Regions from separate parts of the Micromonospora sp. B9E7 genome, predicted to be linked through region 2. Evidence: riboswitches for the same ligand, from Rfam matches in the RefSeq annotation. Region 2 holds a riboswitch; the other holds the start of a gene.
The links. A riboswitch is a leader RNA that binds a small molecule or an ion and turns the genes downstream of it on or off. The one in region 2 is predicted to bind S-adenosylmethionine.

Region 1 (4,467 bases), on a different contig from region 2:
CGCCCACAAACGTCGGGAGGTCACCCGCCTGCGCGACAACCGGGAGATCGACGACCTGGTGCTGCAGGAACTCCAGGCCGCCCTGGACAACGAGGAGATCCGGCTGCTGGGGCGCGGACCGAACGAGTGAGCGTCAGCGGCTTCCGGTCGCAGCGACTCAGAGCACCTGGTCGAGGAACCGGCGCAGCCGAGGATGCTCGGCCCGTTCGAAGACCGCCTCGGGCGGGCCGGCCTCCAGCACCACGCCCCGGTCCATGAAGGCGACGGTGTCGGCGACCTGCCGGGCGAAGCCCATCTCGTGGGTGACCACCACCATGGTCATGCCCGCGGCGGACAGGTCGGCCATCACCCCGAGCACGCCCTTGACCAGCTCCGGATCGAGTGCCGAGGTGGCCTCGTCGAAGAGCATCACCTCGGGCCGCAGCGCCAGCGCCCGGGCGATCGCCACCCGCTGCTGCTGACCGCCGGAGAGCTGCGCCGGTCGTGCGTCGGCCTTGGCGGCCAACCCCACCAGGTCCAGTTGGGCCCGGGCGACGGCCTCCGCCTCGTCCTCGCCGAGTTTGCGGAGCCGGCGCAGCGCGAGCGTGACGTTGCGCAGCACGCTCATGTGCGGGAAGAGGTTGAACTGCTGGAAGACCATTCCGACCCGCTGCCGCAGGCCGTCCGGGTCGTCGCCCAGCACGCTGCGCCCGTCCAACAGCACGTCGCCACGGTCCGGCTCGATCAGCCGGTTGATGGTGCGCAGGAGGGTGGACTTGCCGGACCCGGACGGGCCGATCACGCAGGCCGTCGCGCCCCGCGGCACCGTGAGGTCGACGCCGCGCAGCACCCGGTTCGGCCCGAAGGCGAGGTGCACGTCGCGTACGTCGAGGCTGACCGAGGTGGCGGTGGTGGTGGTCATCGACGGTCTCCCTGGATCGTGGCGGGCAACGGCAGTTCGTCGTCCTCGTCGTCCGGTGCGGTGGCTGGCCGGCCGTGGCGCAGCCGCCTGTCGATCCAGTTCACGACGTGCGTCAGCGGAACGGTCAGCGCCAGGTAGAAGAGTCCGGCCAGGAGCAGCGCGGACTCGTTGCCGGTGGTGGCCGCGTAGTCCTGCCCGATCCGGAACAGCTCCCGCTGGCTGGCCACCAGGCCGAGGAAGTAGACCAGGCTGGAGTCCTTGATCAGCGCGATGAGCTGGTTGACCCAGGCCGGCAGGACCCGCCGGATGCCCTGCGGAATGATCACCAGCCGCATCGCGTCGCTCCAGGAGAAGCCGAGCGCACGTGCGCCCTCCAACTGGGCGGCCTCCACCGACTGGATGCCGGAGCGGAAGATCTCCCCGATGTACGCGGCGGCGATCAGCGACAGCGCCAGGATCCCCAACGGGTAGGGGTCCGGTCCCCATACCTGCATGCCCAGCGGGGCCAGCCCGACGCCGATCAACAGGATCGTCGCCGCGGCCGGCAGCCCCCGGAACACGTCGGTGTAGACCCGTGCCGGCCAGCGCAACCACCGGCTGCGGGAGATCCCGGCGACGGCCAGCAGCAGCCCCAGCACCGAGCCGAGCAGGGCGGCGGAGACCGCCAGGATCAGCGTGTTCGGCAACCCGACGGTCAACATCTCGGGCAGCGCCTCGCCCATCGCGTCCCAGTCGAAGAACGTCTCCCACAGGGTGCTCAACGGATCCATCGGTCGCCTCTCCTACCGTCCTGCTCGCTCGTCACCGGGTACTCAGGAGGCGGACGACGCGGACGGCGCCGCCGACACCGGCACCGTGCCGCTGCCCGGCTTGAAGTCCGCCGGGACCGGCCGGCCCGGGTAGTACTGGGCCTGCAACCGGCTCCAGGTGCCGTCCGCGATGACCTCGTCGAGGCCCTTGTTCAGCGCCTCGCGCAGCTTGTCGCCGCCCTTGGCGACGGCGTACGCGGTCGGCGCCGGGCTGAGCTGCTTGGCCGCCACGGTGATCTTGCCGTTGCTGTCGGCGGCCGACTTCTCGCCGATCTCGGCCGGGGCGATCCACGCGTCGGCGGTGCCGGCCTTGAGCTGGTTGATCGCGCCGTTGTAGTCCGGCACCCGCACCGGGTCGAGCTGCTTGCCGGTGGCGTAGTCGTCCTGCACGGTGCCCTGCACCACCACGACCCGCTTGCCGGCGAGCTGGTCGAAGCCGGTGATCGGGGAGCCGGCCGGGACGTCCAGGCCGAAGTAGCCGAAGTCGTAGCCGTTGCCGAAGTCGACGGTCTTCTTCCGTGCCTCGGTGATCGTGATCGAGGAGCTGCCGACGTCGAACTTGTGGTTGTTGACCTGGGAGAGCAGCGCGGAGAAGTCGGTGCCGACGAACTCGACCTTGAGGCCGAGCTTGCCGGCCACGGCGGTCAGCAGGTCGTTGTCGAAGCCGGTGAACTTGCCGTCCTTGAGGTACACGTTCGGCGGGGCGTCGGTCAGCGTGCCGGCCCGCAGCACCCCCGGCTGCGCCAGGCCGTACGGGTTGGCGGTGGCGTCGGAGGAGCTGTCGTCGCCGCAGGCGGTGAGCGCGGTGGCGGCCAGGATGGTGGCCGCGCCCAGGGCGGTGGCACGGGTCAGGGCAGGAAGAAGTCGCACGGGTGTCTCCGAAAAGGTCGTGTCCCGGCACGCACGGGTGTGCGTCGCCGACGGCGCGCCCGATGGGCGTACCGGAGAGGGAGAGGGTTCGGGAGGAGCGCTGCGCTAGTGCGTGGTGCCGCGACGACACGCGGCGCTGCACATTCGCATCATGTCCACGTGCCGTCGCCGGGTCAGTGCCGGCGAGGGCCAACCGGCGCGGACATCCGCGACGTCTGTCGGTGGGGTGGTGCTGAGGATGCGCATGGTTCTCCCGGGTCTGTGCTGACCTGGGTGCCAGGCCACGCTTGCACCGACGTCCCGTCGGTGCCTGGTCTTCACCCGGGGCACCCCACCGCGGAGGAGGGTTGCCGGCCAGCGAGCCGGGGCTTCGCGCTGGCACTCATGACCTGCGCCGAGGCTAGCAGCAGGCACGGGTGGATCGTCCAGTCGTTATGACCACGCTCACCGTGCGCGACGAGCTGCCCGCTCGCAGGTCAGCCGGCGTGCACGTGCGGTCGACGGTGCGGGTCGGGCTCGTGGCGGCGCAGGATCTCCCGGGTCACCGAGGCGATGGCGCCCTGCCCGAACGCCAGGTAGCGCAGGATGTTGCGGCCGGGGCTGCCCTCGCTCCACTCGAAGTAGATGTGTGGGCGCCGACTGCTGCGGTCGCGGATCTCCAGCAGCAGGGCGGCGAGCGCGCTGGGCACCGACGAACTGGCCAGGCTGAGTACCGGGAAGCGGCCGTCGACCACGCTGCCGCGGACCAGCAGCTCGGTCTCGAAGTCGGACGGGTCGGTGACCTGGACCTCGACGAAGATGACGTCGCTGTCGTCGGGGAAGTCGTTGTCCGCCATGGTCTGCGCCAGCTTGGCGCGGTACTCCGCCTCGTCCCGGCGGTCGGGCTCGTGCGCGACGAGGCGGATCCGCCGTCCGGCGCGTTCGTCGACCATCCGGGCCGCGACCGGGTCCAGCTCGACGTGGTCGACGCGCAGCTCGTAGGCCCGGGACAACCGGGACAGCACCGACACCAGGATGATCCCGCCGATGAAACACGTCGCGATCTTGACCCCGTCGGGGCGTTCCACCACGTTCGCCAGGGTGGTGTAGACGAAGATCACCGCGATGGTTCCGAACGCGACGACGCGGCCGCGCTGCCGGCGCCGCACCGCCGCGAGCGTCACCGCGGTCGCCGCCGACGTGATCAACACCAGAACCCCGGTGGCGTACGCGCCACCCTGCGCGTCCACGCTGGCCTCGAAGACGACCGTGATCAGGAACGCCACCGCGGTGAACACCAGCACCAGCGGCCGGACCGCCCGCGCCCAGGTCGGTGCCATGCCGTAGCGGGGCAGGTAGCGGGGTACGAGGTTGAGCAGCCCGGCCATCGCCGATGCCCCCGCGAACCAGAGGATCCCGATGGTGGACAGGTCGTAGACGGTGCCGAACACCTCCCCGAGATGGGCGTGCGCCAGGTAGGCCAGCGCCCGACCGTTCGCCGGCCCGCCCGGCTGGAATGCCTCCGGCGGGATCAGGATGGTGGTCGTCACGCTGCTGGTGATCAGGAAGACGCTCATGATCACGGCGGCGGTGGTGAGCAGCCGGCGAGCGCCACGGATCCGGCCCAGCGGTCGCGCCTCGGAATCCTGCGGATCGCCCCGCACACTCGGCATGACGGCCACCCCGGTCTCGAAGCCGGACAGACCCAGTGCCAGCTTCGGAAAGACCAACAGCGACAGCGCGACCACCATCCACGGGTCACCGTGACCGGTGGTCAGCGTGGTGGTCCAGTCCCCGACCGCGCTCGGGTGCGTCACCACCCGCCACAGCCCGTCGGCCATCACCACCGCGTTCAGTGTCAGGTAGAGCGCGACCAGGACGACGGCGATTCCGATGGCCTCGGTGAAT
Region 2 (4,467 bases):
TCGGGGTGGGGCCGAACGTCCGCGCCATCGTCTCCGGCGACCGGGTGCTCTTCGACCCGGACGACCGTTCCGAGGTCGAGCTGCACGGTCGCGGGTACGTGCTGCTCCGCGAACGCGACGTGCACGCCGTGGCCGCCGAGCGGATCGAGAACGACCCGACCGGCCTCTACCTCTGACGCTCCCTCCCCTGCCGCGCACCGTTTGCCCGGCCGCACGACGGGAAGCCATCCGGCGACCGTGGCCCTGGGGAGGGACGATGCCGATATTCGTGAAGAAGCTGTTGACCTGGGGCAGCGTCGCGTTCTTGATCTACTTCATGGCCTTCCGGCCGGACGGTGCCGCACAGATGTTCCGAGCGATCGGGGCCGCGTTGATCGCGATGTTCCAGGGGTTCGGTGACTTCCTCACCTCGCTGATGACCTGAGCCGCCCTTGACCTGAGCCGCCAACCGGCGGCCACCAGCCGTCAGCTGTGACCCGGGGGCCAGGGCGCGGGCGGTCGCAGGCCGGGCCAGCCGGGCGGGGGGTATCCCACCGGCGGCGGGGCGGGAGCCAGCACCACCGGAATCGGCACCACCGGCTCCTCCGGCGCGTCCACCGGACGCTGGGCGCCGTCCGGGAAGCGCAGGTGGTAACGGCTGCCGTCCCAGATCCCGGTCGGAGCCTGCGGATCCCGACCGACGAAGACCGACCGGTACGCGCTGATCGCGTCCAGCAACTCCCGCTCCTCCCGGGCGGTCCGTTCCTGGTCGGCGGCCTTTCGGTCCAGGCCACGCAGAGTGCCGTCGCGAAGCAGGGCCAACCGGGTGGCGGCGGCCTGGTAACCGCGCATCGCCCGCACCCCGGCGTCACCGGCCACCCGGCGTGCCCAACTGCGGGCCGCGTGCCGGCGGCCGAGGCTGCTCAGCGCGGCCACCTCGGGCGGGCTCAGCCAGCCGGCGCGCACGTAGTCCGGCAGGACGCGCTCGGTGAGCCGCCCCTCCCAGGCGCGCAGCCACACCGCCAACCCCACCGTGCCGAAGAAGACCGGCACCATCAGGCCCAGGAAGCCGTACAGCATGATCACCGCCTCGCCGGTGGCCTGGGTCAGCGTGGGCAGCAGGTTCCACGTGCCGTGCAACATCATCGCCAGCAGCAGGCCGGCGATCGGGGCGAGCACCCGGACCCGCCGGTCGGCCGTCCGCGCCGCGATGCCCAACCCCACACCGGTCATCGAGGTGAAAAGCGGATGGGCGAACCCGAACAGCAGGATCCGCAGGATGAAGATCGCGATGACCTGCTGGATGCCGGTCGCTGGGCCGTACCGGTCGACTCCGGACGCGTAGCCCAACCCGCCCAGGTAGAGGATGTTCTCCACCATGGCGAAGCCGACCGCGGACAGCCCGCAGTAGACCAGGCCGTCGGTGATCCCGGACCACTCGCGACGGCGGAACACCAGCAGCAGGATCGGGCCGAGCGCCTTGGTCGACTCCTCGATGAACGGTGCCACCAGCACTCCGGTCAGCGCGGACGGCAGACCCCAGTCGGCGAAGCGGCCGGCGGCGAAGTCGTTCACGGTGAGCGAGGCGGCGGTGGAGACGAACGCGCCCCAGGCGAAGCAGAAGATCAAGTATTTCAGCGGCTCGGGTTCGTACCGGTCCAGCCAGAGGAAGCAGGCGACCAGTACCGGCACCGGCAGGACGGCGGCGGCCACCCCGATCAGCAGGGCCTGCACACCGAGCGACTGGCCGAGCGTGAAGACCATGAACACCGCGCAGGCGGCGATGAGCAGCACCACCCCGGCCAGCGCCAGGAACCGCCGCCAGCCCAGTCGGCGCCGCGGCATCCGGGGCGCCTCGCCGACGGACGGGGCTGGGGGTGCGGGCGGCGACGGCAGGGGTGAACCGGGCGGGGTGTCGGCCATGCGGTCAGCGTAGCCATCCGCCGCCGGCTGGTCCGGTCGCATCGGTAGCAGTTATGCTGCCGGCAGGTCACGAGTGCCAGCGCGAAGCCCCGGCTTGCTGGCCGGCAACCCTCGTCGAGTTCGCGGTGGGGTGCCCCGGGTGATGACCGGGCCCAGCCCGATCGGTGTGCTGGGCAAGCGCGGACCCCGTCCCGACAGTGCACCCGGGGTCCCTGACCCCGGAGGTTCCGGCGTGCCCGTCACCCTGCTCCCCTCGCTGCCCACCCGCTTCGACGCCGCGCCCGAGCCGGCCTCGTCGGGGCCGCTCGACGTCCTCGGCGTACCGGGCGAGATCAACCTGGACTACGCGGCCAGCGCGCCGTGCGCGCGGGCCGCCGCCGACGCGGTGGCCGAGCTGCTGCCGTGGTACGCGAGCGTGCACCGTGGGGCGGGAGCCCTGTCCCGACGCTGCACCCTGGCCTACGAGCAGGCCCGGCAGACGGTCGGTGACTTCTTCGGTGCCCGCGCCGACGATCACGTGATCTTCACCCGCAACACGACCGACGCGCTGAACCTGCTGGCGCGGGCCCTGCCGGCCGGTACGACTGTGGTCACCTTCGCCAGTGAGCACCACGCCAACCTGCTGCCCTGGCCACGCGGCTCGGTGCGGTTGCCGGTGCCCACCGACCCGGACGCGGCGGTACGCGACCTCGCCGCGGCCCTCACCGAACTGCGCCGGGGCAGCAACCCGGCGCTGCCGGTGCTGGTCGCGGTGACCGGTGCCAGCAACGTGACCGGGGAGCGGTGGCCGGTCGCCGAGCTGGCCCGGGTGGCGCACCGGCATGGCGCCCGGATCGTGCTGGACGCCGCGCAACTCGCCCCGCACGCCCCGGTCGATCTGCTCGCGCTCGACGTCGACTACCTGGCCGTGTCCGGCCACAAGCTGTACGCGCCGTTCGGTGCGGGTGTGCTGGTCGGCACGGCGGACTGGCTGGACGCCGCACCGCCGTACCTGGCCGGGGGCGGCGCCACCAGCCACGTCGGACCGGCCACCCACGACGTGAACTGGGCGACCGGCCCTGCGCGGCACGAGGGCGGCACCCCGAACCTGCTCGGCGCGGTGGCGCTGGCGGCCGTGTGCGCGGCGCTCGGCGACGCCGACCGGGCCGCGCTGGCCGCCCACGAGCAGGCGCTGCTGACTCGACTGCGGACCGGCATCGCCGCTCTGCCGCACGTCGTGGAGCTGCGCACCTTCGGCCCGGACGCGCCCCGCGTCGGGATCGTCTCGTTCGTGGTCGCCGGCCGGGAATCCGGCGACGTGGCCGCGCGGCTGGCCGCCGAGCACCACATCGGCGTACGCGACGGGCTGTTCTGCGCCCACCCGCTGGCCCGGCGTCTGCTCGGCGAGGCGGCGGGGCGTACCGGTCGGCGGGACCTGCCGCCCACCGCGCTGCGTGCCAGCATCGGGCTGGGCAGCACGGCGGCCCAGGTGGACCGGCTGCTCGCGGCGCTCGCCGAACTGGGCTGAGGGCTCGCGCGGCCCGACGCGTCGCGATGTTAGGAAGGGCCCCCTCCTATACATGAGGCGTTAAGGAAGGGCCCTTCCTTGCTCAGCCGACGGGTGGGGCGGTGGGCGGTTTCGGCGTCTCGTCGGGTGTGGCCGGCTCACCGACCGGCCGCTCCTGCTCCCCGAAGGCGGAGCGGATCCACCGGTTCGCCTCCTCCTGCTCGATCCCGGAGGCCACCAGCAGGTCGCTCGCGGTGGTCCGGATCTGGGCGACCACCACGCTGCCGGAGAAGCCGACGCCGGCCCCGTACGCCCGGCCGGCTTCGCTGACCGCCCGCAGGGAGCGCTCCCGGGCCTTCTCCGGCTCCTCCCCAGCGGCGAACTCGTGCTTGAGCAGCCGGACCGACTCGGCGAGGTGACCGATCGCGTCCGGCATCGGATCGGGCACCGGCTCGTCGTCCTCGATGAGGGTCACCGACCGGCGGATCAGCGTGCCGCTGTTACGCATCGCCCGGTCGATCGGGTCGGCCGCCTCCGCGTAGTGGATCAGTTCACTGCGGCGGTGCCAGCGGGCCGGGGAGAGGGTGGCCGTCTCCTTCGCACCCTCGATCGCCTCGGTCAACGTGGCCAGTTCCTCCTTGTTGTCGCGCAGCCGGTCCAGCGCCCGCTGGATGCCGGCGCGGTCCCGACTGCGTAACCCGTCGGCGGTGACGTCGAGTTGGGTGGCGAGCAGGTCCAGCGCCGGCCGGGCGGCCCGGTTGATCACCCGCAGCGGGTTCAGCGGAAGCAACACCGCCGTGACCAGCAGCGCGATCCCACCGCCGAGGAACGCGTCGACGAAGCGGGGGATCTCCAGGTTCTGGGTCGACGGGCTCAACGTCACGATCAGCACCGCCGTGGCCGCCGCCTGGATCACGATGGCCACGCTCGCTCCGGCGAAGATGGTGAGCAGGATCGCCACGGTGACCACCAGACCGAGCTGCCACGCCCCGGTGCCGAGCAGGTAGATCAGGAGGTCACCGACGGCCACCCCGACCCCCACCCCGACGATCAGCTCCATGGTCCGGCGGAACCGCTGG

Region 1: linked by a shared signal. The riboswitch ahead of ABGB10_RS22880 (ABC transporter substrate-binding protein) and the one ahead of ABGB10_RS18785 (aminotransferase class V-fold PLP-dependent enzyme) in region 2 are both predicted to bind S-adenosylmethionine.

The regions. Positions count from the first base shown of each region.
Region 1 is NZ_JBDPLX010000015.1:111,736-116,202, reverse strand. Features, by position in the region: gene ABGB10_RS22895 (Na+/H+ antiporter) at 1-130, shown strand, start outside; gene ABGB10_RS22890 (amino acid ABC transporter ATP-binding protein) at 158-901, opposite strand; gene ABGB10_RS22885 (amino acid ABC transporter permease) at 898-1,671, opposite strand; gene ABGB10_RS22880 (ABC transporter substrate-binding protein) at 1,714-2,580, opposite strand; SAM riboswitch class IV at 2,859-2,970, opposite strand; gene ABGB10_RS22875 (amino acid transporter) at 3,057-4,467, opposite strand, start outside.
Region 2 is NZ_JBDPLX010000010.1:213,114-217,580, reverse strand. Features, by position in the region: gene ABGB10_RS18800 (co-chaperone GroES) at 1-176, shown strand, start outside; gene ABGB10_RS18795 (hypothetical protein) at 257-424, shown strand; gene ABGB10_RS18790 (PrsW family intramembrane metalloprotease) at 466-1,944, opposite strand; SAM riboswitch class IV at 1,968-2,088, shown strand; gene ABGB10_RS18785 (aminotransferase class V-fold PLP-dependent enzyme) at 2,159-3,409, shown strand; gene ABGB10_RS18780 (FUSC family protein) at 3,492-4,467, opposite strand, start outside.